DNA from 3 places in the Arthrobacter sp. SLBN-100 genome. Region 1 is predicted to be linked to each of the others. Evidence: riboswitches for the same ligand, from Rfam matches in the RefSeq annotation. Region 1 holds a riboswitch; each other region holds the start of a gene.
The links. Region 1 has a riboswitch for cyclic di-AMP ahead of FBY31_RS17925 (C40 family peptidase). Riboswitches for the same ligand answer to the same signal wherever they lie in the genome.
Positions count from the first base shown of each region.

Region 2: linked by a shared signal. The riboswitch ahead of FBY31_RS17290 (hypothetical protein) and the one ahead of FBY31_RS17925 (C40 family peptidase) in region 1 are both predicted to bind cyclic di-AMP.
Region 3: linked by a shared signal. The riboswitch ahead of FBY31_RS04160 (LysM peptidoglycan-binding domain-containing protein) and the one ahead of FBY31_RS17925 (C40 family peptidase) in region 1 are both predicted to bind cyclic di-AMP.

Region 1 covers NZ_VFMY01000001.1:3,881,358-3,891,323, reverse strand. Annotated here, with positions in the region: gene FBY31_RS17955 (alpha-mannosidase) at 1-2,091, opposite strand, end outside; gene fdhD (formate dehydrogenase accessory sulfurtransferase FdhD) at 2,236-3,123, opposite strand; gene FBY31_RS17945 (molybdopterin molybdotransferase MoeA) at 3,205-4,584, opposite strand; gene FBY31_RS23075 (DUF6457 domain-containing protein) at 4,581-4,874, opposite strand; gene mobA (molybdenum cofactor guanylyltransferase) at 4,871-5,533, opposite strand; gene FBY31_RS17935 (HNH endonuclease) at 5,591-6,091, opposite strand; gene FBY31_RS17930 (NlpC/P60 family protein) at 6,339-7,094, opposite strand; gene FBY31_RS17925 (C40 family peptidase) at 7,251-7,925, opposite strand; cyclic di-AMP (ydaO/yuaA leader) riboswitch at 7,996-8,156, opposite strand; gene FBY31_RS17920 (M23 family metallopeptidase) at 8,304-9,125, opposite strand; cyclic di-AMP (ydaO/yuaA leader) riboswitch at 9,136-9,347, opposite strand; gene FBY31_RS17915 (metal-dependent transcriptional regulator) at 9,482-9,966, opposite strand, start outside.
Region 2 covers NZ_VFMY01000001.1:3,732,725-3,742,690, forward strand. Annotated here, with positions in the region: gene FBY31_RS17250 (zinc-dependent alcohol dehydrogenase) at 1-776, shown strand, start outside; gene FBY31_RS17255 (6-pyruvoyl trahydropterin synthase family protein) at 781-1,179, shown strand; gene FBY31_RS17260 (glycosyltransferase family 4 protein) at 1,184-2,278, shown strand; gene FBY31_RS17265 (nucleoside deaminase) at 2,294-2,800, opposite strand; gene FBY31_RS17270 (phosphatase PAP2 family protein) at 2,862-3,710, shown strand; gene upp (uracil phosphoribosyltransferase) at 3,752-4,387, shown strand; gene FBY31_RS17280 (glyoxalase superfamily protein) at 4,433-4,807, shown strand; gene FBY31_RS17285 (HAD-IA family hydrolase) at 4,898-5,575, shown strand; gene FBY31_RS17290 (hypothetical protein) at 5,593-6,318, opposite strand; cyclic di-AMP (ydaO/yuaA leader) riboswitch at 6,324-6,468, opposite strand; gene FBY31_RS17295 (HAMP domain-containing sensor histidine kinase) at 6,578-8,104, opposite strand; gene FBY31_RS17300 (response regulator transcription factor) at 8,112-8,852, opposite strand; gene FBY31_RS22845 (hypothetical protein) at 8,984-9,139, shown strand; gene FBY31_RS17305 (winged helix-turn-helix domain-containing protein) at 9,568-9,966, shown strand, end outside.
Region 3 covers NZ_VFMY01000001.1:886,685-896,650, reverse strand. Annotated here, with positions in the region: gene FBY31_RS04170 (ribonuclease Z) at 1-349, shown strand, start outside; gene FBY31_RS04165 (protein adenylyltransferase SelO) at 387-1,862, shown strand; gene FBY31_RS04160 (LysM peptidoglycan-binding domain-containing protein) at 1,980-2,840, opposite strand; cyclic di-AMP (ydaO/yuaA leader) riboswitch at 2,844-3,016, opposite strand; gene FBY31_RS04155 (dienelactone hydrolase family protein) at 3,315-4,289, shown strand; gene FBY31_RS04150 (lytic transglycosylase domain-containing protein) at 4,395-5,738, shown strand; gene FBY31_RS04145 (TraR/DksA family transcriptional regulator) at 5,757-6,116, shown strand; gene FBY31_RS04140 (DNA alkylation repair protein) at 6,113-6,682, shown strand; gene FBY31_RS04135 (DUF1810 domain-containing protein) at 6,666-7,109, shown strand; gene FBY31_RS04130 (glucose 1-dehydrogenase) at 7,174-8,067, opposite strand; gene FBY31_RS04125 (metallophosphoesterase family protein) at 8,222-8,731, opposite strand; gene FBY31_RS04120 (DUF1918 domain-containing protein) at 8,816-9,007, shown strand; gene FBY31_RS04115 (ABC transporter ATP-binding protein) at 9,313-9,966, shown strand, end outside.

The DNA.
Region 1 (9,966 bases):
GCGCTCCCCCGGGGCGATCGCTTCGCGGCCGCTGGCGTAGTCCTTGAGGGAACTGATTAGTCCGTCAGCATCCACCACCGCACGAATAATGCCATTGTCCAGGACGTAGCCGCCCTCCTGGGCGGTGGCCCGTGCCGGCAGCGCCGGCACGGCCGGTTCCCCCGCCGCGAGCGCAGCTACTCCCGTGCGCGGATGCGGCGCTGCATTGAGCAGGAAGGTCCGCTGTCCGGTGCCAAGCATGGCGGCGGCGGCTTCGGCGATGAGTGCTTCGAGGGCAACGCCAATGGCCTGGTAGTTGCGTTCGGCATCCTGGTGCACCCAGGCGATGGAACTGCCCGGCAGGATGTCATGGAACTGGTGCAGCAGCACCAGCCGCCACAACCGCTTGAGCTCGGCTGCCGGATAAACGAAGGAGTCCGTGCGTATGGCGGCAGTGGCACACCACAATTCCGCCTCGCGCAGAAGGTGCTCGCTGCGCCGGTTGCCCTTCTTCGTCCGGGCCTGGCTGGTGTACGTGCCGCGGTGGAGTTCGAGGTACATCTCGCCCACCCAGACCGGCAGGGACTGATACTCGGCCTCGGCCTGCCGGAAGAAGCTCACCGCCGATCCGATCCGCACCTTCGGTGAGCCTTCCAGGTCCGCCGTCCTGGCAGCAGCGGCAAGCATTTCCCTGGTAGGTCCACCGCCGCCGTCGCCGTAGCCGAAGGGCACCAGTGATACTGTGCCGCGGCCATGGTCGCGGTAGTTGCGCTCGGCGTGGGCCAGTTCGCGTCCGCTGAGCTCGGAATTGTAGGTGTCCACCGGCGGGAAGTGCGTGAAGATCCGTGTGCCGTCGATGCCCTCCCAGTTGAACGTATGGTGCGGCATCCTGTTGGTCTGGTTCCACGAGGTTTTTTGGGTCAGGAACCATCTGCTGCCGGCGGATTTGACGATCTGCGGCAGGGCTGCGGAGTAGCCAAAGGAGTCCGGAAGCCAGGCTTCCTGGCAGTCCACGCCGAATTCGGCCAGGAAGAAGCTCTTGCCCTCAACAAACTGCCGGGCCATGGCCTCGCCGCCGGGCATGTTCGTATCGGATTCCACCCACATGCCGCCGACGGGGACGAACTGGCCTGCACGCACTTTCTCCCGGATCCGGCCAAAAAGTTCGGGGTAGAACTCCTTAATCCAGGCGAGCTGCTGGGCGGAGGAGCAGGAGAAAACGAAGTCCGGGTATTCATCCATCAGGGCCACCACGTTGGAGAACGTCCTGGCGCATTTACGCACGGTCTCCCGGACCGGCCACAGCCAGGCGGAGTCGATGTGGGCATGGCCGGTAGCCACCAGTTGATGTGCCGACGCATAGGCGGGCCTGGCCAGGACCTCGGCGAGCGCTCCACGTCCGGCTGCTGCCGTCCCGGCAACGTCATCCGGGTCCATCACATCCATCATGCGCTCGAGGGCCCGGAGGATCTCGTGCCGCCGTGGCTGCTGCCAGGGCAGCTCAGCCATCAGCCCGGACAGCGTCCAGATGTCCTGCTGGAGTTCCCACACGGTCTGGTTCAGCTCTGCGATGGCAATCGTTCCCAGCCGGTACTGCGGCTCGGTTCCCGCCGTCGACTTGTCCCCATGTGGTGTGGGGGCAAAAGTCCAGCCCTGCGCCACGTCGGGATTGGCGGCTGCCTCCACGTAGAAGTCAACGGCCATGCCGCCGCCGAGCAGCTTCAGCGGGATGTACTGGTTGCGGGGCGAGACCGCTTTGATGATGGTGCCGTCGGCCCGCCAGGCGATGCCTTCGCACTGGAAACCCGGGACCTCAGTGGTGAAGCCAAGGTCCACCACCACTTCCACCGTGGTGTCCGGCCCGGCACCCCAGAATTCCGGCACCTCGCCCTGGAGGCGGAACCACTTGGTGCCCCACGGCTTCCCCCACCCGGCGCCGTGTTCCTGCGGCTGGAAGTCCTGCCGCATGGCTTCGAGGGCCGGGACCGGCTCGTCGGGAACATCCCAGCTGCTCAAGGTCAGGGGCAGGCTCCGGCTGTAGACGGCAGGGGCGATACGTTCGCGGACGAACCTTTCGAGGCGGACTTCCGTGATCCGTCGGTCGTCATGCAATGTTGGCCCTCTTAAACGCTGGAAATGTGGACCAAGGTGTCCATTCGGTAGATTAACTACCCACCGGTAGCCTACTAGCCAACTGCTCAGGGGGGAACAACCCGGAAGCGGTTTGTGGACAAACCTGCAAGATGGTCCGCTGGATCAGGGCAGCGTGCGGGCCGGAACGTGTACAGCGGGCCTGACGATCCGCTGGTCCCCCGTGTAGATGTTGAGGCTGGTTCCGCGGCTGAATCCGGCCAGGGTCATGCCGCTCGCTTCCGCGAGTTCCACGGCAAGGCTCGAGGGCGCGCTGACGGCAGCCAGTACGGGGATTCCTGCCAGCGCTGCTTTTTGCACCAGCTCGAAGGAGGCCCTGCCGGACACCTGCAGTACAGTTCCGCGCAGCGGGAGCAGTCCTTCACGCAGTGCCCAGCCCACTACCTTGTCCACGGCGTTGTGGCGGCCCACGTCCTCGCGGAGGCACAAAAGTTCCGCGCCGCCGTCGTCCGTAATCTTGAACAGCCCGGCCGCATGCACTCCCCCGGTATCCTCAAAAACGCGCTGCGATTTCCGCAACAACCCCGGCAGCGAAGCCAGGAGTTCCGCGTCGATGCTCAGGGGATCCTCGTCCAGGCTGTAGCGCGAGGACTTCCGGACGGACTCCACCGAATCTGTCCCGCAAATGCCACAGGAGCTGGACGTATAGATGTGGCGCCCGATGGAGGGAATGGTGACGTCAGGCCGCAACTGGACCTCCACCACGTTGAAGGTCTGCACGCCGTTCTCGTCCTCGCCGGCGCAGAAACGCAGCGACACGAGCTGCTCCGCGCTCCAGATGATGCCCTCCGACACCAGGAAGCCGGCCACCAGGTCAAAGTCGTCGCCGGGGGTGCGCATGGTCACCGAGAAGGACAGCTGGCCCAGCCGGATCTCCAACGGCTCCTCCACCGCAAGGACATCCTCGCGGTGCCGTACCGGAAATTCGAGGGCCTTTGGAGAACCATCGAGGACATACTTGTGCACCTTGCGGCGCTGGGTCACTCGGCCCATGGCCACCCCTGCGTGTTCATAGGTCCATCATGACAACTGCCGGAGCCGGATACCAGCGGGAACGCGCCCGCGCAGCGGTGGTCAGCCAAGGAGTGCGCTCCAGTCCACGGGGCCAGCGGCTGCCGGCTTGGCGGCCGTCCGGCCCGGCCGGCCCGCGTTCCTGGGTTTTGCTTTCGAACCGGGCTCCGCAGGCGGCAGGATGGGCGGCCCCCAGGGCAGCGCGAAGGCCGGCACCAGTTCGCCGAGCTGTACCCCATGCGGCGGCACCACCATCACGCCGTGGGCCGAGGCCAGTCCGCGCATCATGCCGGGACCCGTGTGCTGTGCCGGCGAAGCCATCCCGTATACGAGGCGGAACGGCATCAGGCGGGTACGCCCCGGATCGGGCTCGATGATGGTTCCGCAGGGCACCTCCTGGATCTCCGGCAGTGTGCCGTGGCCCAGCGCAGCGAGCAGCGGCGCCCCCACTGTGCACAGCGCCATCATCGCGGCGAGGGGATTCCCCGGCAGGCCCAGCACAAACCGCCCGTCCGGCAGCTCCGCGAGGACCGCCGGGTGCCCCGGCCGCATCGCTATCCCATCGATGACGAGCCGGCCGCCCAGCTCAGCCACCGCCTGGCGGAGGTGATCCGTGCCTGACCTTCCCGTCCCGCCCGTGGTGATAACGACGTCGGCCGGCAGGTCCGGCGCGCCGGGCACCTCCGGAACCACGTCCTCGAGGGCGCCAAGCCACTCGGCATAAGAGTCGCCAATCCGCTGCTGTCCGCTGGCTATTCCTCCGAGCATGTTCACCACGGCCGGCAACTGCGGACCAAAAGTGTCCCGCACCTGGCCCGGAACCGGCACACCCTCGCCAATCACTTCGGAACCGGTCAGCAGCAGCCGGACCACTGGTTTACCCTGGACGGGCAATTCGTCGTAGCCCGCCAGGGCGGCCAGGGCCAGGTGGGCAGGGTTAAGGAGCACTCCCGCGTTCACCAGGATGTCCCCTTCCAGAGCTTCCTCACCGGCTTTCCGGATGTGCTGGCCGGTGCGTGGCTCACCGGGCCTGGCGCTTCCGCCGGTCATCAGGACCGGCAGTCCGTCCTCGTCCGTGCCCAGCAGGGCGCTCTCGCTGCGAAGCACGGCTTTCCCGCCGGGCGGAATGAGCCCGCCGGTCACGATAGGGCTTGCCTGGTGCGGCGCCAGCCGAGTGCCGGCTTCCACGAGGATCCACGGCCCGGTCCCGTTGACCGCCCAGCCGTCCATTGCCGAGGACGCGTAGTGCGGCATGTCCTGCAGTGCCACGATGTCGTGGTCCAGGATGCGGCCCAGGGCCAGATGCAGTGGGACAGGTCCGGCAGGAATCGGCGTTGCGGCCTCGAAGGCAGCCTGCCGGGCTTCCTCCCACGTATGGGCGAGGTGCCGCTTCACCTCCGGCGGGTCTGCTGAACTCCGTTCTTTCCCGGGTTCTTCAGTCATTCGCCGGGAGCCCCGGCGGCTTCGGCATCGTAGTCGGCAGCCAGGGCACGTGCCACGGCCAAGGCGTCTTCCATCGAGGAAGCCTCCGTGCTTTGCCCCGAACCTGAGGCAAGACCGGCGGCGTAGCCGGCAATGAAGGTGGTCAGCGGCGCTGCCGGCCGCACAACGGAGTGCGCAGCGACGCCCGCGAGGGCAAGGATGGCATTGACGTCCACCTGGACGTCCTCAAGCTCATAAGCCTGGAGGAGGGACCTGCACCACTCCTCCAGCGTTTCATCCTGGCTTTTCACTCTTCGCCTCCCAATTCATGCTGCCGCGCCGGTCCCGGCGCACGTCCGGCCTCCGCGTCAACTCCTAATGCGGCGGCATCATCCCAGGTATCCACATCGGCTGTGGTACCGGCGGGGACGGTGACAAGCTGCAGGTCAAGACTAGCAAGGAGGGAGCGCATGGACGCGTCGATTAAGCCGTCCCGGGAGGCCAGCTCCGTCACGGCGCTTTTTAACCCATCCGTGCGGTAAAAACCCACCAGCATTTGGGCTCTACCGTCTTCGGAACAGGCCATCACTCCGTCTCCGGTGTAACCCGGCGAGTCGAGGAATTCTGCCAACACCCGGACCGCGCCGGCGACCCTGGGCATATCGCAGGCGAGCACCAGGGTGAAATGGCGTCCGCCGCCCGCCTGGGCGAGCGCTTCCAGTCCGGCAGCGACAGCAGCAGCCGGTCCTGCAAACTCCGGCTGCTCGCGGCAGGCGACTACCCGCGCAGGCAGCGGTCCCGGATCCGGGCCCACCACCGCCGTCAGGGAGGCGGCGGAGCAGGCCGCAAGTGAATGCTGCAGCAGGGGTACGCCTTCAAAAACCAGCCCTTGCTTGGGTACCCCGCCCAAGCGGGACGACCGGCCGCCGGCAAGCACCAGGGCGTCGAAGTCCAACCTGTTCTGTTCCACTCCCCCAGCCTAATCCGGAGCGGGCCAAGGCCAAGCCCAGATACCGCGGGACGTCTCTTAGGCAGCGCGTTCCGGAAGCAGGAAGGGATCCCAGGCAGGCGTGGGCTTCTCGAGTTCCTTGATCTGCCAGATGGTGCCATGCGGAGGCTCGGGCACGAACCGCAGCTTCCAACCCATCTCCGCCGGGGTGTGATCACCTTTGACGTTGTTGCACCGAAGGCATGCAGCCACAAGGTTCTCCCAGGAATCGGCTCCGCCGCGGGACTTGGGGTGGACATGGTCGATCGTGTGCGCAGCTTTCCCGCAGTAGGCACATTTGTGCCCGTCACGGCGAAGCACCCCGCGTCTGCTGACGGCCGTGGACTGGTTGTATCTGGGACGGATGTAGCGGTTCAGGAGAATCACGGACGGGCGGCCCAGAATCTCCTGGGGACCCACTACGGGATCGTCCCCTTCGGCCACAACGCTCGCCTTGTTCGTCAGCACAAGCACCAGCGCCCGGCGGAAAGAAATAACCGCCAGCGGTTCATATCCAGCATTCAGAACGAGAGTGCGCATGCACGTACCTCTTCACGGCCGCACCCGTCAGGGGCACGAGGGCCGGCTGCCCTCGGCATGTCCGGGCTATGGATCGACACCACAAGAGTAAACAAAGAAGTGCGCTATCGGCTAATTCCGGTGTGTGCGGATCCGCCGTGTCCGGCCGCAGCGACTGACGCGACCTGCGCGGTTAAACGAAACAACCCCTGCCGCAAGGGCAGGGGCCGTTTTCGATCCGGTCAGCGGCATAAACGGGCCGGGAGTGTCAGTTCACGCGGATGAAGACCGGGCCGGAGCCAACGTTGGCGCTGAAAACAACCGTCTGGTTGCCGTTGTAGCCGCCGTGCACTGCCTGGCCGTTTCCGGCGTAGACAGCGATGTGTGCCACACCGGCGCCACCGTCGGCGTAGTAGATCAGGTCGCCCGGCTGCGCTTCAGCGGCGCTCACGGTGCGGCCCAGGGAAAGGTAGCCGGCGGGCCAGTCGTGGAAGTTGATGCCGACGGCGGCCAGGGAGTTGGTAACCAGCATGGTGCAGTCCTGCATCACACCGAGCTGGGCGTAGGCGGCCGAAAGGATAGCTGCACCCTTGCCGCTCGCCGAAGCGGCGGGGGCTGCGGCAGGAGCGGAGGCCGTCACCTTGGCGGCTACAACAGGGGTGGCGGCCGGAGCGGGGGCTTCCTGGACCTCAACCTCGGGCTCCGGCGCTTCCACAACGGGAGCCGGAGTGGTGGTCACTGCGGGCTTTTCGAAGGAAATGGCAATGGTGGACTCAGCCGAAATCGGCGCCTCAACCGTTGATTCAACTTCCAGGTTCGAAGCCGGAGCGGAGTCACGCTGGACGTTGGCGTCAGCAGCGTTGGCTGCCAGGCCGCTGGTCAGGACCAGGCCGGAAGCGGCTGCGATCACTGCTGCCTGGCGTCCAACGCCTCCTGCATTGCCGCCTACAGCTTTGGCAATAATGGCGAGCGAATTGGTTTTGGTGACCTCGGCGCGATGCCGTGCGGTTGCACGAGTAGTCATCAGTTCTCTCTTTCGTTTTCCCCGGTCGCCTTGTAGGCAGACAGGGGGTTTGGACGTGCCGGCATCTTGGGGGTACGCCGGCACGTCACGAACGGGGATGTATAGCGAAAATGCGTTTGGGCAAAGAAAAAGCTCTTGGACCCGGAGGTCGAAGAACTAGTTCATGGTGAAGAATGCGGAGGAGCCGGTGGCGGCAGCCGCGTGCAGCAGCGTCCCCTGGGAGGGGTTCAGTGCGCTGATCATCATGCCGTTGCCGACGTAGATGCCAACGTGCGCGCCGCCGTTCTGCATGACCAGGTCACCAGGCTGTGGAGTGGAAGTCGGCTTCATAACAGTCCACGCATTGGTGCGGGGAATGCTGATGCCGGCCTGTGCGTAGACCCACTGGGTGAAGCCCGAGCAGTCCCAGCCGGTGACGGGGCTGGTGCCGCCCCAGACGTAGGAGCGGCCAATGCCGGTGTACGCGATGGCAGCAATGCCTGAAGTGGAAGCAGAAGAGGCGGTTTCGGCCAGCTTCTCCACGGTGGAGGCAGCGGTTCCGGTGGCAGCCGTTCCGTTACCTGAGGCAGTGGACTGGGTACGTACGGCCTGCACCCTGGGAGCCGCAGTGGTCTTGACCACCGGGCGCTCGAAGGAGACGGTGGCCGTGGGCGCCGCAGTAACGGCAAGGGCGCTCTGCGCTGAACCGGACTCGGCGGAGGCGGACACACCAGGGGTGGTGTCTGCGGCGGTGGCCGGCAAGCCCATGCTCAGGATGAGGCCGGAGGCAGCTGCGATAACGGCAGCCTGGCGACCAACTGTCCCGGCATTGGCACTAACAGCTTTGGACACAGTGTCCAAAGGGTTGGTGCGAACCGTTTGCGCACGGTGGCGCGCAGAATTATGGCGTGAAGACACGAAGGTAGCCTCTCCCAATGCCTGCGAGGTGAGCTGTCGGATTCGGATGGGAGTCACCCGGCCACGCGGCTTCCAAGGAAGCTTTGCGACTTAACCCCAAGGCCTTCCCATGGAAAGGCCAAAATTGGTTCCCCCGCCCCTGCCAGACGATGTCATGCGAACGGACCTTGAGCGGTGGCAGAGCTAGGCAATCCGCACAAGAGCGTCAACTTCGGAAAAGTTGACGCGAGTTAGACGGTACAGCAGTTTTGATTGAATGTCACATTCAGGTCACGGCAACTCAAGAGCATCTGATAGCTCATTGTCACTTGACTACAGCCAGCCAGTGGGGTCAACCACTTCACCATTGACTTGGACTTCGAAGTGCAGGTGGCAGCCCGTGGAGGCCCCCGTAGTGCCGCTGAGCGCGACAACTTCCCCGCGGGATACCGTCTGGCCTTCCTTCACGTTGAAGGACGACAGGTGGTTGTAGGTGGTTTCCAGGCCGTTGCCGTGGTCAATCACAACGCGGTTGCCGCCACCGAACTGGTGCCAGCCCACAAACGTAACGGTTCCGGTTGCCGCAGCCATGACCGAGGTGCCGCACTGGGCCACATAGTCCTGTCCGCGGTGAAAGTCTCCCGTGCCGCCGGTGATGGGGCTGACCCGGTAGCCGAACGGCGAGGCGGTGCTCATCACGGTGAGCGGGGCGCCAAGGCTTCCGGCCGAGGCGGCGCGGCTGATGGCGCCGGCCGACTGGGCGCTCAGCAGCTGCTTCAGCTTGCCGTCGGGGTCAGCCTGGGTGACAACGGCGGAGCGGCTGAAGTCAATCTGGGCTCCGGCTTCCGCGGAAACCTGGGGCTGGGGCGTCACAGAGGAGGCGGCTACCGGGGTGGCGCCCGAGGCGTCGGTGGCCATGACGGGACTGGTGGCCGGAACTGTCACAGTGAGGACCAGGCCGGTGGCGGCAAGGGCCATGCCGGCCTTCTGGCCGATGCCGCTGGCCCCGGCGAACTCGGTGATCTGGCGGAAGGGACCCCGACGCCGGCGAGCATCACGGTGCGGATCGCGGGGGCGCTCCGAGGTGATGACTTCGACAACGCGCGGTGTCGAAGCGGGGCCCGCCGCGCGGCGGCGACCCCTGGAATTCTGCATGGTCAAGAAGGGTTCCTCTCTGGAAAGCCTGCGGAGTTAGCTGTCGGATTCGGGTCAGAGAGTTCAAAGACCCGGTCCGCCGTAAGCAAGCTTCGGCACAGAGATATCCCGTTAAGGATCCTTCGCTGGAAGAGGCTTGCTGCTGACGGACTTCACCCCAAGGCAGTCCCCCGCTGCCGGTTGTGGTTCCCCCGCCTCTGCCAGTTACGACTCGCACTCCTGATCCGCTGGCAGAGCTCGGCTCCAGATCAGGTAACGCTTTAATATCAACGCTTGGTTCAACTATAGAGGCTTAAGCCGCTTGGTAACAATTCCGTTATCTTCGCGTAAGTGGCCGCTCGTAGGGTAACGCGCCGCTAGCCGGCAGGCTGGCGGATGGCAACAAACACGTGTGCGGCAACCTCGGGCGGCAGTTCCAGGGCCCCTTCAATCCCTGCAACCCGGACGGAAATATAGTCGCCCACCCGTTCCAGCGATACGGCTGCACCCGGACGGATACCGCCTTCATCGAGCTGGGACAGCAGTTCCGGCTCCACCTGGATGGGCTCCGCGAGCCTGCTCACGGTCACCTCAGATGCCGGACCGTAGGATTTCATTGCTTCAAGGAGGCTGATGGCACCGTCGGCGAAGCCCAATGAGGGCGTACCGCCCAAGGCCGCCAAACCGGGAATCGGATTCCCGTACGGAGACTCCGTGGGGTGGTTGAGCATCTCATAGATGCGCCGCTCCACCCGTTCGCTCATGACATGCTCCCAGCGGCAGGCTTCGTCATGGACGTAGGCCCAGTCCAGTCCGATAACATCCGCGAGCAGGCGCTCGGCAAGGCGGTGCTTGCGCATGA
Region 2 (9,966 bases), 150 kb from region 1:
AGTGGATAGGCCAGCGCGTATTCTGCCTGAACCCGCATCAGGACCGGTACGTGGTGGCGTTGGATGCCCTCACCAAGATTCCGGACAATGTGCCGTCCCCGCGTGCGGTTCTGACCGGAACAGTGGAAACAGCGGTCAACGCCCTGTGGGAGGCCGGTCCGCGTCTCGGTGATCGCGTCGCCGTCGTTGGTGCAGGCCTCGTGGGCGGGATGGTTGCCACGCTGCTGAGGACCTTTCCGCTGCAGCGACTCCAGCTCGTGGACCTGGATCCGGGACGGAAACAGCTGGCAGACACCCTGGGTGTGGAGTTCACCCACCCGGACGGCGCCCTCGCCGATTGCGACATCGTGTTTCACTGTTCGGCTTCCCAGGAAGGGCTGGAGCGCAGCCTGCAGCTCGTCGGCGATGAGGGCGACGTCATCGAGATGTCCTGGTACGCCAACAAGGAGGTCACGCTGCCGCTGGGAGAGGACTTCCACGCCCGCCGCCTGTCCATCAGGGCCAGCCAGGTAGGGGTAGTGGCGCGGGCGCGGCGGCATCGCAGGACCAACGCGGACCGCCTGGACCTGGCCGTATCGCTCCTGGCAGATCCGGTGTTCGATGCGTTCCTGACGGGATCGTCGCCGTTCGCCGAACTGCCGGACGTGGTCCAGGAGCTGGCAGACGGGACCCTGGACGCACTGTGCCACGTCATCGAGTACCCCCAGGACGAAAACTCCCAGGAAGCCAACACCAAAAGCCCAGTCCGCCAAGCAGCCCCCGAAGACCAGAGGTAGCCAAATGTTCAGCCTGACTGTCCGCCGCCATTTCATGATCGCCCACAGCCTTCCCCGGGAGGCTTTCGGCCCTGCCCAGGCCCTGCACGGGGCCACGTTCGTCGCGGAGGTGGCTTTCCGCCGTCGGACGCTCAATGACAACGCAATCGTTTTGGACATCGGCGCGGCGGGAACCATCATCGAGGAGGTGTTGGCCGGCCTGAACTACCGCAACCTGGACGAGCACCCGGATTTCGAAGGCAAGCTGAGCACCACCGAGGTCCTGGCGGAGTACATTGCCCACTGCGTGGCGGAAAAGCTGAAGGATGACCACGACGGCGTCCAGCTCGCCGGGATCGACGTCACCCTGCGGGAGAACCCCGACGCCTGGGCAACATACTCGTTGGACCTTCCCGCCGCCTGATCCCATGCGCCCCCTTCGGCTGCTCGTGCCCGCCAACATCCGCCATAACTCCGGCGGCAACGTCTACAACGCCCGGTTGGCGGCGGGTCTGCGGGCTTTGGGTGCCGAAGTAGAGGTGCTCCCCGTCGAAGGTTCCTGGCCGGAGTCCAGTGCAAAAGAACGACGGCGGCTGGGCAGCCTTATCGGCGCTTGGGAACCGGAAGCGGGACCAGGGGCCGCAGTGGCCATCGTGGACGGGCTCGTCGCCGTCGGCGTCCCCGACGAGCTGGAATACGCGGCAAAGGCAGGGCGGGAAACATGGGTCCTGGTGCACATGCCAGTGCCCGAAGAGTCGGGTGCCGAATCCTTGGAACGCGAGGCGCGGGCCCTTCGCGCGGCATCGGGAGTGATCTGCACCAGCAGTTGGGCGGCCGACATCCTGTCAACACGGCATGGGCTGCGGGGGCTGCGCGTCGCCCTGCCGGGGACTGACAGCGCGCGGCTGGCGCAAGGCTCGGTTACGCCACACATCATTACCGTGGCCGCGCTGCTGCCTAACAAGGACCAGGTGCTGGTGGTCGAAGCCCTGGCCCGCATCCAGGAACTCGCCTGGACGGCATCCCTGGTGGGTTCGGACGAGGCGGACCCGGACTATGCAGGGCGGGTGCGTGCAGTTGTGGCCGCAAACGGGCTGGGGGGACGGCTGCGGATAACCGGTGAACTAAAGGGCAAGGCTCTCGAAGACGAATGGAACCGCGCAGACCTCAACGTCCTGGTTTCCAGGGCCGAGGCCTTTGGCATGGTGGTCACGGAATCGCTGGCACACGGAATCCCCGTAGCGGTGCGTGCGGGGACCGGCGCTGTGGAGGCCCTGAGTTTTGCGGCACCGGATAAAGGCGAAGGAGGACGGCTGCCCGGAACAGCAGTGCATTTTCCGGGAATTGATGCTCCGGAAAACCCTGCCCTGCTGGCTGGGGTGCTGCGGGACTGGCTGCAGGACGGCAGTACGCGGGACTCCTGGCGGGCGGCAGCCCTGGAGACAAGCAACAGGCTGCCAGGGTGGGACCAGGCGGCCGCGCTTGTGCTGGATGCAGTGTCCAATACCGCAAGCTCAAAATAGCCCCGCATAAACCCACTAGGTCCGCGAGCGGTGCCCCACAAAAAAGTCCCGCAGCAGCCCGCCGCATTCCGCTTCGCGCACCCCCGCGTAAACCTCAACCCAGTGATTGAGCCGGCGCTCGCGGAGGACGTCGAACACCGAACCGGCGGCGCCGGCCTTCTCGTCCCACGCCCCAAAAACCACGCGGGGAATCCGCGCCAGGACTATCGCACCTGCACACATGGCGCATGGTTCCAGCGTTACCACCAAAGTGCAGTCTTCCAGCCGCCAGCCGTCTCCGCCGCCGCCGTCGGCCATCCGCAGCTCCTTCAGCCGTGTGGCCGCCTGCCGGATGGCGACCACCTCGGCATGGGCGGTGGGGTCTCCCAGCTCCTCCCGCTGGTTCCGCCCCGAACCCAGCACACCGCCGTCGGGCCCTATCACCACCGCACCGATCGGCACATCCTCCGTCACGAGGGCACGGCGTGCCTCCGCCAGGGCAAGGCCCATCCACGCGTCGTGATTCTTTTCTGCGGAGACCATGGCTCAATGATAGTTTCGAAGAATACCGAGAGCCCGTGACGTCCATCCGCCGGGAGGCATAATGAGCACCGTTAGAGACCGCGTGGAGACATGGATCAAGCCGTATGCCGCAATGTGGCTGACCATGATCATCGGTGGGGCTTTGGTGCTCACCCTGGCCCTGCTCGGCGCCGAGGTCTACGCGAATGTGGTGGATGACGAAGGGCTGGCAAGCCTTGATATTCCTGCCCTGGAATACTCGCAGACCCTGCGGACTCCGGAGTTGGACGCCTTCGCCACCAGTTTCACCAACGTGGGCGGCGGAATCGGCATGCCCATCGTCGCCAGCATTCTCACCGCGTGGCTGACATTTCTGAGCCGGACCTGGCGTCCCATCGTCCTGGTGGGCGGTGCAGCAATGGTTTCCACCCTCGCCACGACCCTCGGCAAGCGGCTGGTAGGCAGGACCCGTCCCGACCACTCAGAGGCAGTGCCGCCTTACGAGTCAACGCCGTCCTTTCCGAGCGGGCACACCCTGAATACCACCGTGGTGATTGGCGTCCTGCTCTACATCATGTGCCTGCAGTTCCAGATGCTGTGGGCCAGGATCACAGCTATCACGGCGGGTGTCATCTTTATCATCGCCATGGGACTAAGCCGCGTCTTCCTGGGGCACCACTGGCTCACGGATGTGATGGCAGGGTGGCTCCTCGGGCTCGCCTGGGTGTGCATGGTGATCCTGGCCCACCGGCTGTTCCATCTCATCCGGAAGCGGGAGCACGCCGGGCCAGCCCCCACGTTCGAGCATCCAGTCATCCGCGAGGACCACACCGGCGAGACTCAGCAGGGCACGGACACCTCGGCCGGGTTCGACGGCGGCACATCAGGAAGGAGCGACGGCGGCTCCTCCCGGTCCGGCGCAGGCGGCTGACGGCAGGAATTCGCGCAACAACCGGGTGGTAGTTTTGACCCATGCGCACTCTCGTTGTGGACCACCCCCTGGTCGCCCATAAGCTCACCGTCCTCCGGGACAAGAACACCCCGTCCCCGGTCTTCCGGCAGCTGACGGAAGAGCTGGTCACCCTGCTCGCTTATGAGGCCACCCGCGAAGTCCGCACCGAACCCGTTACCATCGAAACTCCGGTCAGCACCACCGTGGGTACCGCGTTCACCAAGCCCACACCGCTGGTGGTCCCCATCCTGCGCGCCGGCCTGGGGATGCTCGAGGGCATGACCAAACTCGTCCCCACCGCGGAAGTCGGTTTCCTCGGCATGGCCCGCGACGAGGAAACCCTGGACATCATCACCTATGCCGAACGCCTCCCGGAAGACCTCACGGACCGGCAAATCTTCGTCCTGGACCCCATGCTGGCCACCGGCGGGACCCTGCGCGAAGCCATCAAGTTCCTCTTCAGGCGCGGCGCCTCCGACGTGACCTGCATCTGCCTCCTGGCCGCCCCGGAAGGACTGGCCAAGCTGGAGGAAGAACTCTCCGGCGCGAACGTCACCATCGTCCTGGCCTCCATCGATGAAAAGCTCAACGCGAAGTCGTACATCGTTCCCGGTCTCGGGGACGCGGGCGACAGGCTTTACGGCATCGCGGGGTAGCGCTCAACCCTTTTCCATTCCCCGTCCCGCCGCTAGCCTGTGTGGATGGACTGGAAACTGGAACTTGTGTTTGTCCCTGTATCGGACGTGGACCGCGCCAAGGATTTCTACGTCAACAAGGTGGGATTCAATGCGGACTTCGATGAGCGGCCCTCGGACTCCATCCGCTTTGTCCAGCTGACGCCCCGCGGCTCAGCCTGTTCGATCTGCATCGGGGAAGGGCTGATCGACGCGCCTCCCGGCACCGGCTCGAATCTCCAGCTGGTTGTCAATGACATCCACGCGGCCCACCAGTACCTGAAAAACAACGGGGTGGACGTCAGCGACGTGGACGTGCAGGCCTGGGGCCACTTCGTCTATTTTGCTGATCCCGACGGCAACAGGTGGGCGGTCCAATACATCCCGGGCCGCGAAAGCTGACCCGCGCCGGGCCAGTACGGCTCAGGGGTGGCGTCCGGGATCCGCGGCCTAAGATCAGGCCGCCCGGGATCCTGGGGCAGAATGGGGACCATGAATGTTTCGGCCCCTGCAGCAATCCGGACCCTGACCTGCAGTGCCGTCCTCTTTGACATGGACGGCACCCTGGTCGATTCCACTGCGGTGGTGGAGCAGGTGTGGGGTGAGTTTGCGGCGCGCTACGGACTGGACCTCGGTGAGATTCTCCGGACATCGCACGGCGTCCAGGCGCGCGATACAGTCACCCGGTTTGCTCCCGCCGGTGCCGACGTGACGGCACTTACGGCGGAACTCGGGGCGATGGAACGCGTCCGAACGGACGGCATCGTGCCCCTGCCCGGCGCCGCCCGGCTGCTGGCAGACCTGCCGGCGGAGGCCGTTGCCCTGGTCACGTCGGCCGACCGCATCCTGGCCGAAATCCGCATGAACGCCGCCGGGCTGCCCATGCCAGCCATAGCGGTGACCGCTGAACTGGTGACCCGTGGCAAGCCGGATCCAGAGGGATACCTGAAGGCCGCGGCTAACCTTGGCGTGGATCCCGTTGACGTCGTGGTCTTCGAAGACGCTCCGGCGGGAATCGCCGCAGGAGTGGCCGCCGGCATCCGGACTGTGGCGGTGGGATCCAACACCGGCCCGCTGCCCGCCGGCGTACTTCACATCCAGGACTACAGCGCGGTCGCCGTCGAAACCGGCAAGGACGACGGCCGGACGGTCATTTCCTTCCGGCTTTAAGGTCCGCCACTACGCGCCTAGTACCAGTTGTTGGACAGGTGGAAGTTCAGCGCGCCACAAGGGGACTGGTAGCGCTCCTGGATGTAGTTCAGGCCCCAGTTGATCTGCGTGCGGTAGTTGGTGAGGTAGTCCGGACCGGCGCTTGCCATCTTTTCAGCGGGCAGGGACTGGACGATGCCGTACGCGCCACTGCTTGCGTTGGTGGCCGTGGTGGTCCAGTCGGACTCCTTGGTCCAGAGGGTCTGCAGGCACTGCATCTGGTCCGGAGCCCAGCCGTAGCTGCCAAGCTGGCCGGCGGCGTAAGCCTGGGCACCGGCGGGGTCATTAACCGCGACGACGGGTGCCGGCTCAGGAGCGGCAGCAGGCGCGGGGGCGGGCTCGGGAGCCGGTGCCGGTTCGGGAGCGGCCGCCGGTGCCGGCTCGGGAGCGGGAGCCGGTGCCGGCTCTGCCGCCTGCGGGGCCACCGCGATCTCCTCGGCGGCGGGAGCGGGCGCCGGGTTGGCCCGGATTTCGCTCTTCTCAATGCTCAGGTTGGAGTGCGCCTCAGCGGCTTGGGTTTCGGTGGCGGCAACCCGGATGCTGGACTCGGTAGCCTGTCCGGCCGCCCCGACTCCTACGAGGAGTGCAGCGGATGCGGCAAGTACGGCCGCGCGCTTACCGACAGAAGGGAATTTCCCGGTTTCCGGTGCGGACTGCGGTGCAGACTCGTTTTTCGGGCGTGGCTGTGCCAGGAATTTGAACATGATGAATCGCCTCTCACACCTGCGGAGTTAGCTGTCGGGTTCGGATGAGGGCATCCGGCCAGACGGAAAGATCACGTGCTGGCTTAACCCCAAGGGCAATCAGTGCCCGGGACGGTGGGTCCCCCGCCTCTGCCTTGGTTCAAGAGAAATCCGGGAAGTGGCAGAGCTTGGCGTCATCCGGATATACGGCCCGAACGGGAACCGTACCTAAACGACGGTACAGGAATTCAAAGCACAAGTCACATTTTGGTAACAGAGATCACGATGACGGCGCGTCGCCTTGCTGCAAAGGCCCCCGGATAGGCAGCTGCAGGGCGAACTGTGTGCGTCCCGGCTGTGACGTCACCGTTACCTTTCCTCCATGCGCCTCGATAATGGACTCCACGATGGACAGCCCAAGACCGCTCGTACCCTCCGTTGCTGACGCACCCGACTGGTCTCCTGCGACCTTTCGAGCCGCGTCTGCGCGGGCGAAGCGTGAAAAGACGTTGTCCACGAATTCTGCAGGGATCCCGCCGCCGTCGTCCGTTACCGTTACTGCCGCTGCCCCTTCAGGAGACTTGCCTACGCCTGTGACCACCGTGGTCCCCGGGGGAGTGTGCTTGCGTGCGTTGGACAGCAGGTTCATCAGGACCTGGCGCAGCTGGGAGGCGTCACCGTTGACCACGACGGGCTCGTCAGGAAGCTCCAGCCGCCAGATATGGCCCGGCGCCATCACCTTTTCGTCGCTGACGCACTCAATGACCAGTTGCGTCAGGTCCGCCGCGCTGAGCTTGAGCGGCTGCCCCTCATCGAGCCGTGCCAGCAGCAGCAGGTCTTCCACCAGGGCGGTCATCCGCTCCGACTGGCTCTGCACGCGGGCCAGCGATTTTTGGCCATCGGGAGTGAAGTCCTCCGTCATCCGCATCAGTTCCGTATAGCCGCGGATCGCCGTCAGTGGAGTGCGCAGTTCGTGCGAGGCGTCGGCCACGAACTGCCGCACCTTGGTTTCGCTCCTCTGCCGCGCCTGCAGCGCGTAGGCCACGTTGTCCAGCATGAGGTTGAGCGCGTGGCCCACGCTGCCCACTTCCGTTCCCGGGTTGGAGTTCGACGGCGGCACCCGCACCGCCAGTGCCACCTCGCCGGCGTCCAGCGGCAGCTGTGAAACGCGGGTGGCTACCTCTGACAGCTGCTCGAGGGGCTTCATGGTGCGGCGGATCAGCACGGTCCCCACCAGTCCGATGAGCAGCAGGCCGCCCAGGGAGACGAACACAAAGGTCCACACCAGGGAGGTGAGTGTGCTCTCCTTGGCAGCAAGGGGGAGTCCGGTCACCAGCACATCCCCGAAATTCGTCTTAACGGCTATCAACCGGTAATCGCCGTTGGAGAGGGTACGGTCCACTGGCTGCGCATCCGTGGCCAGGGCCAGCAGGGCCTGCTTGTCCTCGGCAGACAACGCCGAACGGGTGGTGTCCGGCGCCAGGAACCCGGCGCTGTTAACCTGCCCATTGAGGATACGCGCGTTCAGGGTTCCTACGCTCTGGCCGCGGGCGTCCAGCGGGTCCCTTCCGTTGAAACCGCCCATGGGCGGGCGGCCGGGATCGTTCGACCGTTCCGCGGCCTGGCTGAGCTGTCCGTCGAGTTGGCGGGTGAGGAATGCGTCCATTGAGGCATAGCTGACCACGCCCACCGCGCCGCAGATGGCGATCAGCAGGGCCATGGCAAGGAGGATCAGGCGGGTGCGCAGGTGCCAGGTGCCGGGCTTGAGCCAGCTCCGGGGATGGGGCGCAACCTGTTGCGAGGCCATGGTGCGCCTACTCAGCAGGCTTGATGACGTATCCGGCGCCGCGCACCGTGTGGATCATGGGCGGGTGCACGGCATCCACCTTCTTGCGCAGGTAGGAGATATACAGCTCCACGATGTTGGCCTGGCCGCCGAAGTCGTAGTCCCAGACGCGGTCCAGGATCTGCGCCTTGCTGATCACCCGCTTGGGGTTTTCCATCAAATAACGGAGCAATTCGAATTGGGTGGCCGTGAGCTGGAGTTCCTCGCCCGCCCGGGTCACCTCCCGGGTGTCCACGTTCAGGACCAGGTCGCCCACCACCAGTTCAGCCGTATCCATGGCGGCCACCCCGGAACGCTGGACCAGGCGGTGCAGCCGCAGGAGGACTTCCTCCATACTGAACGGCTTGGTGACGTAATCGTCGCCGCCGGCTGCCAGGCCCACGATCCGGTCCTGCACAGCGTCCTTGGCGGTCAGGAACAATGCCGGGACCTCGGGCGCGAAGGCGCGGATCCTTGCCAGCAGCTCAACGCCGTCGAACCCAGGCAGCATGACGTCGAGAACCAGGACGTCCGGGCGGAAGTCCTTGGCCAGTTTCACTGCCTCGGGCCCGTCGGCTGCAACGGCAACGGACCAGCCCGCCATACGCAGTCCCATGCTCATGAGTTCTGAGAGGCTCGGCTCGTCGTCCACCACCAGGGCCCGGATGGGGGAACCGTCCGGGTGGGCGAGTTGGGGGAGGTTGTTTGTCATGGAGTGCTGTGTGGCCATGGAACAACTCTCCGATCACTCGTTTAGCCCGGGCTTTGGGATTCCTGTGTCCTGGCTGTGAATCCCAGCCTAGCGAGCTGGGTGTCAAAAGCGGCCTGCGGGGGCTTTTGGATGCGGCCTGGAGGGGCCGAATGATCCTTCTTGCCGGACTTGCCGGACTTGCCGGACTTGCCGGACATGCCGGTCATGAGATGGAAGACGGGCGGAATTTTCTCCGTAGCGACGGCATGTCGCTGGACAGCGATGCCCTCGCGCAGGGGCGATTTTGGTATTGCCCGCGTATTTGAAGAAAAAGAGCCTAAGCGGAGGTGCAGCCGAATTAAGTTCCCTGGATGGGCCTTCTGAGGACAGGAAGCGGGATAATGAATGGCATTCTGGCAGCACTCAAGAATCGTGATCTACACCACAAAAGCTGATTTTGTCTCAGAATGCGGACTAATTGATCCATTGTTACTTGCAAGTTCGCATTGTTACGCTGCACACTTCCATTGTGAACAAGAACTCAACAGCACCTGCAGCCGCAGACTATTGGCCCAGCACATCCGCTGCTGCCGACATGGGCTGTTGTCGAATGTACGCCTGACCTTCCCACCCCTCGAAGATCTCCAGGCATTCGCCCCCCAGCCCAGCGTAGGGCGTCCCTCCCCAGTTTTTCATTGCGGGGAACCCAGCATTCGAGCCGCGATGACGGCCATTCACATTGAGGTAAGCAAACATGACAGTTGCATCCGGCTACGTCCACATCTCTGTCCGTAACGCCGCCAAGGCTGGCCAGCCCTCCGGCCTCCGCCCCGGCTTCGCACCGCGCCCGTCCCTTGCGCCAACAGCTCCCGGAAGCAGCTTCCCCGCCTCTGGATACGCACCCCAGGGCTACAACCCCAACTCTTACGGCCAGCTCCGTGCCGTCACCCCGGCCGAATCCGCGCCGGTGACTGCTCCCACGCCCGTCGTGGCGGGGCCCAGCACCGTCCGCCCGGTGGCCAACGACAACGTGGCCCGCGGCTTCGTCCTCTACATGGGCATTGATGAGGAAACTGCGGCTGCCGCCGGTACCTCCATCGCCAAGCTCGCCCAGGAGATCCGCGCCTACGCCCAGTCCCTGGTGTCCGGAGCC
Region 3 (9,966 bases), 3.0 Mb from region 1:
CACCTTCAGCGACGACGACGCCGGACTAGCGGGCCAGTACCGCCACCTCACGGCAGGGCAGGCAGGTGACCTGGCTGGCGGCGCCGGCGCCAACACCCTCGTGCTGACGCACTTTTCGTCAAGGTACGTGGACGTCACCCCGCTGGCGGCCCAGGCCAGCGCACGTGCCGCACAAGTAAGGGTGGTAGCGGCACATGACCTGCAGCGGGTGCCTCTTCCGGAGCGCCGCCGCTGGCAGGACCCCGTGGTGCAGGACCCCGTGCCGCAGGGCGGGAACGGCCGCGGAATTATTGCCAAACCCGACCAAGGGGTGGAGAGTGAATTTGAGGGCGGTTCATCACATGGCTAACCGAGCGGAAAACAAACCACGAGGGAAGGCTTGAGCAATGACAGCTGCTGCTGAATCAACCGTCACCTTTGACGGGCGGTTTGCCCGGGAACTTTCGGAGCTTGCTGTTCCCTGGCAGGCAGAGGAAGCCCCGGACCCCAAGCTCCTTGTCCTCAATGAAGAATTGGCGGGCGAACTCGGGCTGGATCCGGAATACCTCCAGTCGCCGGAGGGGGTCCGGCTCCTCCTGGGGAACCACATTCCGGCGGGGGCGACGCCGGTGGCCCAGGCCTATGCCGGCCACCAGTTTGGCGGTTACTCCCCCCTCCTCGGCGACGGCCGCGCGCTTCTTCTTGGCGAGGTGACGGACGTACACGGGCGCCTGCGCGACATCCACCTCAAAGGGTCCGGCCGCACGCCCTTCGCCCGCGCAGGCGACGGACGTGCCGTCGTCGGGCCCATGCTGCGGGAGTACGTGGTGAGTGAGGCGATGAACGCACTGGGCATCCCCACCACGAGGTCCCTGGCTGTTACGGCCACCGGCCGCCCGGTCCGCCGCGATACCATGCTTCCTGGAGCAGTCCTGGCAAGGGTGGCCAGCAGCCATCTGCGGGTTGGAAGCTTCCAGTACGCTCGGGCCACCGAGAACATGGACCTCCTGCGGCGCCTCGCCGATCACGCCATTACACGGCACCACCCCGCCGCTGCCCTGGCCGAGAATCGCTACCTCGCCCTCTTTGAGGCCGTGGTAGCCGCCCAGGCGTCGCTGGTGGCCCGGTGGATGCTGGTGGGCTTCGTCCATGGCGTCATGAACACAGACAACATCACCATCTCCGGCGAAACCATCGACTACGGCCCCTGCGCGTTTATGGACGCCTTCAACCCGGCGGCCGTCTACAGCTCCATCGACGTCGGCGGCCGCTACGCCTACGCCAACCAGCCGGTGGTGGCCGAATGGAACCTCGCCCGCCTTGCCGAGGCAATGCTGCCGCTCATCAACGAAGACCAGGAACAGGCCGTAGCCCCCGCAGTGGAAGCCCTGGGCGCGTTCCGCCGCCAGTACAGTGACGCCTGGTTCGCCGGCATGAAAACCAAACTGGGCCTGAAGGAGAGTGCCGCCGGGAGCCCGGAGGCAGAAGAAGCATCGCAGGTGGTGGACGGCGTGATCGCCATACTCAAGGACGGGCCCGTGGACTACACCTCGTTCTTCCGGAATCTCGGCCACGCGGCGCGGGGAAACCAGCGGCCCGCCCGAGGCATGGTCCTGGACCTCGCGGCTTTCGACGCCTGGGCCGAACGGTGGCAGGCCCTGCAACCCGACGCCGGCCTGATGGACCAGGTCAACCCCGCCTACATTCCGCGCAACCACCTGGTGGAGGAGGCGCTCGCCGCAGCAACTGACGGCGACCTCGATCCATTTAACCGGCTCGTGGACGTTGTCCGTGCCCCATACCAGGAGCGCCCGGGGCTGGAGCGCTATGCCGAGGGAGCGCCGGAGGACTTCGGCAGTTACCAGACCTTCTGCGGCACCTGAGCTGACGGGACGTGCACAGCCGGCACCCGGCGGACGGGGTTGCAGCGAGCGCCAACAACGAAACAGGGGCGGCAGGCGGGGATAATCCCGCCTGCCGCCCCTGTCCGGGTGGTGTGGCTACGCTACGTGGACGAAGGAAGCGCCCCCGAGCCAGCTGATGGAGTGGACCTCGGTCTTGTAACCGTCCACGCCGCCGCTGACAACCTGGCCGTTGCCGGCGTACACGCCGACGTGGCCGGCGGTGATCACCAGGTCACCGGCAGCGGGGGTGCCCACAACGGAGCCGTACTGGAAGAACTGGCCGGGAGCCAGGTCGCCAACACTCTTACCCACCGAGCGCAGGGCCTTCTCCACCATGGCGGTGCAGTCCTGCTGGACGCCCACCTGGCCGTAGGCCGACGCCAGGATGGCAGCGCCCGCGCCCGAACCGGTGGCAGCTGCCGGAGCTGAAGCGTAGGACACGTTCACTCCAGTGTTGGCCGGAGCCGGGGCAGCGGCTGCCTGAACGGGTGCAGGAGCGGCGGCCGGAGCAGGAGCGGCGACGGGTGCCGGAGCAGCGGCCGGAGCAGCTGCAACATACCCGGCGCCCGGGATCTGAATCTGGTCGCCGGGGTAGATGATCGCGGAGATCGCCAGGGCGTTGGCCGACAGAACGTCATTGAGGCTGACGCCGTAGGCAGCCGAGATGGCACCCAAGGTGTCACCCGAAACCACAGTGTGCACGTTGGCGGCAGCTGCTGCGGGAGCAGCGACGGCAGCGGCGGGCGCAGTGTAAGCCTGGGTGTTAGTGGTCTCGGTGGTGTCCGGTCCGGTTACGCCTGCGTGGGCCGGGGCGCCCACACCGAAGGCAATGCCGGAAGCTGCTGCTACGGCGAGCGCCGGGCGGCCAAGCGACTTGGCTGATACAGCCAAGCCCTGGAGCGCGATTGAGCGGGCCGGAGTCGCGCGGTGACGGGCGGTGGTGGAATTTTTTGACACGGTTGATCGCCTCTCCCATGCCTGCGGGGTGAGCTGTCGGGTTCGGGTTGGAGATACCCGGCCGGGAGCGGCTCCGAACGGAACGGAGGGCGCTATCGACTTGACCCCAAGGCCTCTGAGGAGGCCGCGGAAATGTGGTTCCCCCGTCCCTGCCAGCTGGAAAGCGATTGAATCCCGGATCAGTGGCAGGGCTCGGCATACTGATGGGAATGTCCCGGTCTGGGAGGGACACCTGAAGACCATAGCCCGCACCGGGACCGATTGTCACGTTTGGGTAACATACGAGCGGCTTCTCTCGTATTTAGCAAATGATTGGATTCTTCCTACACCGGGCCTTGACCTCAGGAGATAGAAACGCCGTACGCCGCCAGGTGTTGTTTGTCACAAAGTAATAAAGCTCCGCCGGAATGGGGTGGCTGAATCTTGTCCGCGAGGGCAGAGGGTAGGAGGATGAGCGCACTCAGAGGAGGCCCCGTGACTCAGCTCGGCAAGTATGAGAAGTATCTGATCGAAGAATTCTTTGACGACTACCGCGCCGGGACTTTAAGCCACCGGACGTTCACCCGGCGGGTGGCCTTCATTACCGGCAGTATGGCGGCTGCCGCGGCCGCGATGCTGCTGGTCGGCTGCACGCCCAGTGAGATGCCCCGCAGCACCGACCCGATTCCCGCGCCCGAGGCCTCTGCGTCGACTGCCTCCGGAACGGCCGGTTCCGGTGCGGTGCCCGGGGCGAAAAGCCCGCTCTCCGTACCTGAGGGTGCTGCTGGAATGACGACGGCGACCGTCCAGTTTCCGTCCGGCGGAACCTCTGTCAGCGCCTACTTGGCCCGCCCGGAGTCGACCGGGCCCCGTCCTGCAGTGCTGATCTGCCACGAGAACCGTGGCCTGACACCCCACATCCAGGACGTGGCGCGACGCTTCGCGAAAGAGGGCTACGTGGCCCTTGCCCTGGACCTGCTGAGCCGGGAAGGCGGAACCGCCGGCATGGACCGCGATGCTGTTCCCGGCGCCCTCACCACGGCCGGGGCCCAGCGGCACATCGCCGACTTTGGAGCGGCACTGGAGTACCTCCGGGGCCAGGACTTCGTGGAGGGTGAACGAATTGCCATGACCGGTTACTGTTTCGGTGGCGGCATCACCTGGCAGGCAGCCACAGAGCTGGACGGGCTGAAGGCGACCTCGGCTTTTTATGGGCCCGCCCCTGACCTGGGCAAGGTGCCGGGGATCAAGCCTGCGGTCTTCGGTGTATATGCAGAGCTGGATCAACGCATCACGGGTGCCATGCCGGCGCTCAAGGATGCGCTCGCTGCCACCGACGTTGTCCATCAGCTCACTGTCTACCCCGGTGTGGGCCACGCGTTCCACAATGACACCGGTGACCAGTACAACGAGGCCCAGGCCACAGCCGCCTGGAAAGACACCCTCGCCTGGTTCAGCCAGCACCTCTGAAGTGCACCGTCCTGCCCGCCGGGAGGAAGCGGGAGGTCTCCGCTGCATAACGATGTCAGGACGCTGGCCTTCAACCAGAGGTTGAAGCCGGTAAACTTCCGGACTATGTCTCGGTTCGTTACAAAAGCCCGGTCCCTCCTGCCGGCGGCGCTTCTGGTGGCCCTGACCGCAATACTGGGGCTGGCACCGGCGGGCGCAGCGGAAAGCGACCCGACCGGCGATTACCCCTCCTGGGAGGATGTGCAGGAAGCAAAGCAGACCGAGGCTGGCAAGGCCGCTGAAATCAGCAGGATTGACGGCCTTTTGGGTGACCTGCAGGCCCAGTCCGAGTCCTTGGGTACAGCCGCCGTCCAGTCGGCAGCCGACTATGCTGTCACAGACTCTGCGCTGCAGAGTGCCAGCGCAAGAGTGGAGGCCCTCACCGCCCAGGTCTCACAGGCCAACGCCGATCTGTCCCGGCACCGGAAGGAACTTGGTGCCCTCGCGGCCCAGTCCTACAAAACCGGCGGCACCACCATGGGATTCTTCGTTGCCCTGGATGCGATCCAGGCCAACAGCATTCAGGGGCTCAACGTGGTGCAAATCGTCGGGGACAAAACGGCGGGGCTGGTCACAAAGGCCGAAGCCGGTGGCCGGATCGCATCCTCGTTGGCTGCCCAGGAAAGTGCTGCCAGAGCCGAACGTGAGCGGCTGTCCCTTGAAGCCAAGGCCAAGCTCGACGCCGCCCGGTCCGCGCAGGAGGCGATGGCGCGCCAGGTGGCGGAAAGCCGGCAGCGCAGCGAGGAGTTGACAGCCCAACTGGCCTCCCTCAAGGGCACGACGGCGGAAGTTGAGGGAGCCTACCGGCAGGGCCAGGCGGCACTTGCCGCTTATGAGGCAGCGCAGGCCGCCAAGCGCGCCGCAGCCGAAGAGCAGGCCCGGCAGCAGGCCGAAGCGGCAGCCAGGGCAGCCGCAGCGGCTGCCGTCCGACCGCCCGCTCCGCCCGTCCCCGCACCGGCAAATCGCGTACCCGACGACCCCGCACCCGGCAATCCGGCACCTAACAACCCGGCGCCGGCAAATCCTGCCCCCGCACCCGCCTTGCCCGTGGCACCCAGCCCGCCGCCCGTCGTCGTGCCCTCCGTTCCCGGCGGCGCCGTCAATGACCCGGCAGGCGCCAAAAGCTACGCCTCGGGCAGGCTGGGCTCGTACGGCTGGGGCCAGGACCAGTTCCTCTGCCTCGCCCAGCTCTGGACCAAGGAATCAAACTGGCTGACTACCGCCACGAACCCCTACTCCGGCGCCTATGGAATAGCCCAGGCACTTCCGCCCGGAAAATACTCCAGCGCCGGCAGTGACTGGCTCACCAGTTACCGGACCCAGATCGAATGGGGCCTGGGCTACATCCGCGGCCGCTACGGCTCTCCGTGCGGGGCCTGGAACCACTCGGCGGCCAACAACTGGTACTGACCCCGCTAGGCTTTTCCCATGCCTGACTTCGAACGGTTCCGGATCCTGCTCGAGGAGGAGCGGGCGCGGAAAGCGGCGTTGCTTCCGGCCCTCCGCGCCGACATCGCCTCGGCAAACTCCGCCCGCCAGGATTCGAACGTGGATGACGAACACGATCCGGAAGGCTCCACCATCGCCTTCGAACTGTCGCAGGCCTCGGCACTCCTGCAGCAAAGCAGCGCCGGACTGGACCAGGTGGAGGCGGCCCTCGCCAGGATCGCCGACGGCACCTACGGGACCTGCGCCGTCTGCGGGGAAGCTATCGCTGACGGCCGGCTGGAGGCGCGCCCCTGGACGCCGTTTTGCATCCGTCATGCGTCGGCAGGCCGGATCCGATGAGCAGCAGCGTCGATATTGTTGCAGCCGCTGCCGGGTTTGTTGACCGCACCCTGCAGAATGAGGGTGCCTGGTTCCGGGCGGACGACGTCGAGGGCCGGCTGGGCGGCGCGCTCACCTCCTACGGATCCTCCATCGGCGCCGTCCGGGGAACCATCCGTGATGCCCTGCGGAAGTACAAGGACCTCGATCACGACGCCGTGGTGCAGTTGGCCTCGGCGCTGTGGGGACAGCCGCGGCCTGGCTCCCGCGCGGTCTACGAGCGCCGGCTCGCCGCCATCGTGCTGCTGCAAACCAAGGCGGCGCTGCTGCGCCATTCGGACCTGACGCGGATCGAAAGCTTCCTCCGGTCCGCCGGAACCCGGGAGCTGGCTGACCCGCTGCTGGCCGACGTGGTGGCCCCATTCCTTGCGCGGCTCAATGGCCGCGACCGGCAGCGGGCCAACATTGTCCTTGCCCGGTGGCGGACAGACCCGGATACGCAGTTACGCAACGCAGCCGCTTTCCTCGAGCAGCAATCCACACCCGAAGCCCCACCACAAGGAGACACCCGTGAACGATCGCTATGACCTGGAACGCTTTGTTGCCGCGCAGGACAACGGCGGGATTTTTGACCAGGCGCTGGCCGAACTGCAATTGGGCAGCAAGTCCGGTCACTGGATGTGGTTCATTTTTCCGCAGCTCGCGGGCCTGGGCCACAGCGAGACATCCCGCCGCTACGCCATTAGCTCCCTCGAAGAAGCCAGGGAGTACCTGGACCACCCGGTATTGGGTCCGCGGCTGCTCGAGTGCGCCCAAGTCCTCACCGCCCATCCAGACCGCACCGCGGGGGACATTTTTGGCGGCGTCGACGCCCGGAAGCTGCACTCGTCCATGACGCTGTTCACGCGCGCAGCCCCGGGGGAAACCGTCTTCAAGACGGTCCTGGCGCGGTTCTTCGACGGCCAGCCCGACCCCGCCACCGACGATCTGCTCGCCGGCCGGGACGAAGACTAGCGCCGACGGCGGTGCCCCGCTCATCCAGCGCAAGGCACCGCCGTCGGCCGTCCTTTGTCCGGCGCTACGGGGTGGGGCTTCCGCCGTTAACGTTCAGGGTTTCCCCCAGGACATAACTGGACTCCGGCGAGGCCAGGAAAACGTAGGCCGGGGCGAGTTCGGCGGGCTGGCCCGCCCGGCCCAGGGGCGTGGACTGGCCGAACTCCGGCAGTTGCTCCTTTGGTTGGCCACTGCTGACCTGCAGCGGCGTCCAGATGGGCCCGGGCGCAACTGCGTTCACGCGGATGCCCTTGGGCGCGAGCTGCTGGGCCAGGCCCTTGGTGAAGTTGTTGATGCTCGCCTTGGTGGTGGCGTAGTCCAGCAGCGTGGGGGACGGGTTGTACGCCTGGATTGAGGTGGTGTTGATGATGGTGGAACCGGCCGGCATGTGTGGAACCGCGGCCTTGGTGACCCGGAACATTGCGTAGACGTTCGTCTTTTGGGTGTGGTCGAACTGTTCGTCCGTGATCTGGCTGATGTCCTCCTGCGCCACCTGCTTTCCGGCGTTGTTGACCAGGATGTCCACTCCGCCCAGCACGGCCACGGCAGTGTCCACCAAGTCCTGGCAGGCGGCGGGGTCCTTCAGGTCGCCGGGAACCTTGACGGCCTTTCGGCCGGCGGCTTCGATGATGCCGGCGATGCGGGCTGCGTCCTCTTCTTCCTCGGGCAGGTAGGAAAGGACGACGTCGGCCCCCTCGCGGGCGAAAGCAATGGCGGTGGCCGCGCCGATCCCGGAATCGGCCCCTGTGACGATCGCCTTCCGGCCCTCCAAGCGGCCCGTGCCACGGTAGGTTTCCTCGCCGAGATCGGCCTTCGGGGCCAGCTCCGCATCCAGGCCTGGCTCGGGCTGGTGCTGCTCCGGCGGCGAGATCTTTTCGTAGGCGGTGACGGGATTACGGAAGGTGTACTGGTCAGTCATGGTGGTCCTCCTGGCGGGTAGGGGTGGAACACTAAAAGCTAAGTATGCTTACCGTTCCAGCCTAGGCAATCAGGCGGGCACTGCCAACCCGGATTCGGTTTCGATCAGTGCGGATCTGGTTCAGCTTTCGCCGCCGCTCAGTCTTTGGCGGCGTCTACTTGTCCCGGTGGACTTCTACCAGCCGGACCTCCCTCAGGACGCCGGCGTCCGCCACGGCCGTCATGTAGGTGCAGGCAGGCTGGCGGCGCCGGTCGGTAGGGGAGCCGGGGTTCAGCAGCCGCAGTCCCCGGGGGGAGACCGAGTCCCACGGGATGTGGCTGTGCCCGAAAACCAGCACGTCGGCAGCAGGGTAGAGCTGCTCGCACCGCGCCTCCCGGCCTTTGGCCTGACCGGTTTCGTGAACCATCGCAAACCGGACGTCGTCCAGCGTGACTGCTGCTGTTTCCGGCAGCCGGGCCCGCAGGTCGGGGCCGTCGTTGTTTCCGTAGACGCCCACCAGGGAGCGGCTGCGCTGCTCGAGCAGGTCCAGCAGATCGGCCGTCACCCAGTCCCCGGCGTGGAAGACCGCATCGGCGTTTTCGACGGCGGCCCACACCTGCGCAGGCAGTGCTTTGGCGCGCTTGGGGACGTGGGTATCGGCGAGCAGCAAAATGTTCAGCGGCATGGTGGAATCCTGCCATGCCGGCTTTGTCCCCGCCCCTTTCCGGTCCGCGCCGGGAGTCGTAACCTAGGGCTGGAGGTGATTGCCATGGAGGCAACACAAGGCGACCGGATCATCGTGCATGGCAGGAACGTCGGGTCCACTGACCGGCATGGCGTGATTCTTGAGGTCCGCGGCCAGGGTGGAGCGCCGCCCTACCTTGTCCGCTTTGACGACGGGCACGAAACCATCATGTACCCCGGCGGTGATTTCGCCGTCGAGCACGGCAACGGGCACTAGGGCGGGTTTGGAGCCCGGACTGCAGGGGAGTTGAGGCGTCCAGCGCACGCCTGGCGCAGTTCCGGCTCAGCTGGCGTTCACGACGGCCGGTCAGGGTTCTGCATGGCCATGCCCCTACGCGGTGGCTCCCTGTTGCCTCCTGCCAATACCTCGCGTGAAGGGGCTCTTCCCTCGCAGGTCGGAGCGGACGTAGGCTGTGCATTGGAGAGCCGGGAAGCCTGGTCGGCCCGCGGGAGGTTGTGCCCGCGGAACGCCGTGGCAGCCGCCTCGGTGGTTGTTGCTGGACCGAGGGAACGGGACCCGCCATGACTTCACCATCAGATCTGATCATTGACGCCGCACAGCTCGGAAAGAATTTCGGCAGGACGCGTGCCTTGGACGGACTTGACCTGCGCGTGTGTCCCGGCGAGGTCCATGGGTTCCTCGGCCCCAACGGCGCCGGTAAATCAACAACCTTGCGGGTGCTCCTCGGGCTCATCCGCCCGTCATCGGGTACGGCGCGCGTGTTCGGGTTGGATCCGTGGCAGGACCCGGTCCGCGCCCACCGGGAAGTTGCTTATGTTCCCGGGGATGTGAGCTTGTGGCCGAACCTGTCCGGCGGCGAGGTCATAGACCTGCTCACCGGTCTGCGCGGCGGACCCGATGAGCGGCTTCGCCGGAACCTGATCGACGAGTTTGAGTTGGATCCGCGGCGCAAAGCGCGGACGTATTCCAAAGGCAACCGTCAGAAGGTGGCACTGATCGCAGCGTTCGCCCGCCCGGCGCGGCTGTATCTGCTCGATGAGCCCAGTGCAGGCCTGGACCCGGTGATGGATTCGGTCTTCCGCCGGCAGGTTCAGCGCGTCAGCGCAGACGGTGCCACAGTGCTGCTCTCCAGCCACATCCTTAGCGAAGTCGAACAGCTCTGCGGCAGGGTAACGATCATCCGTTCCGGCCGGGCCGTGGAATCGGGAACCTTG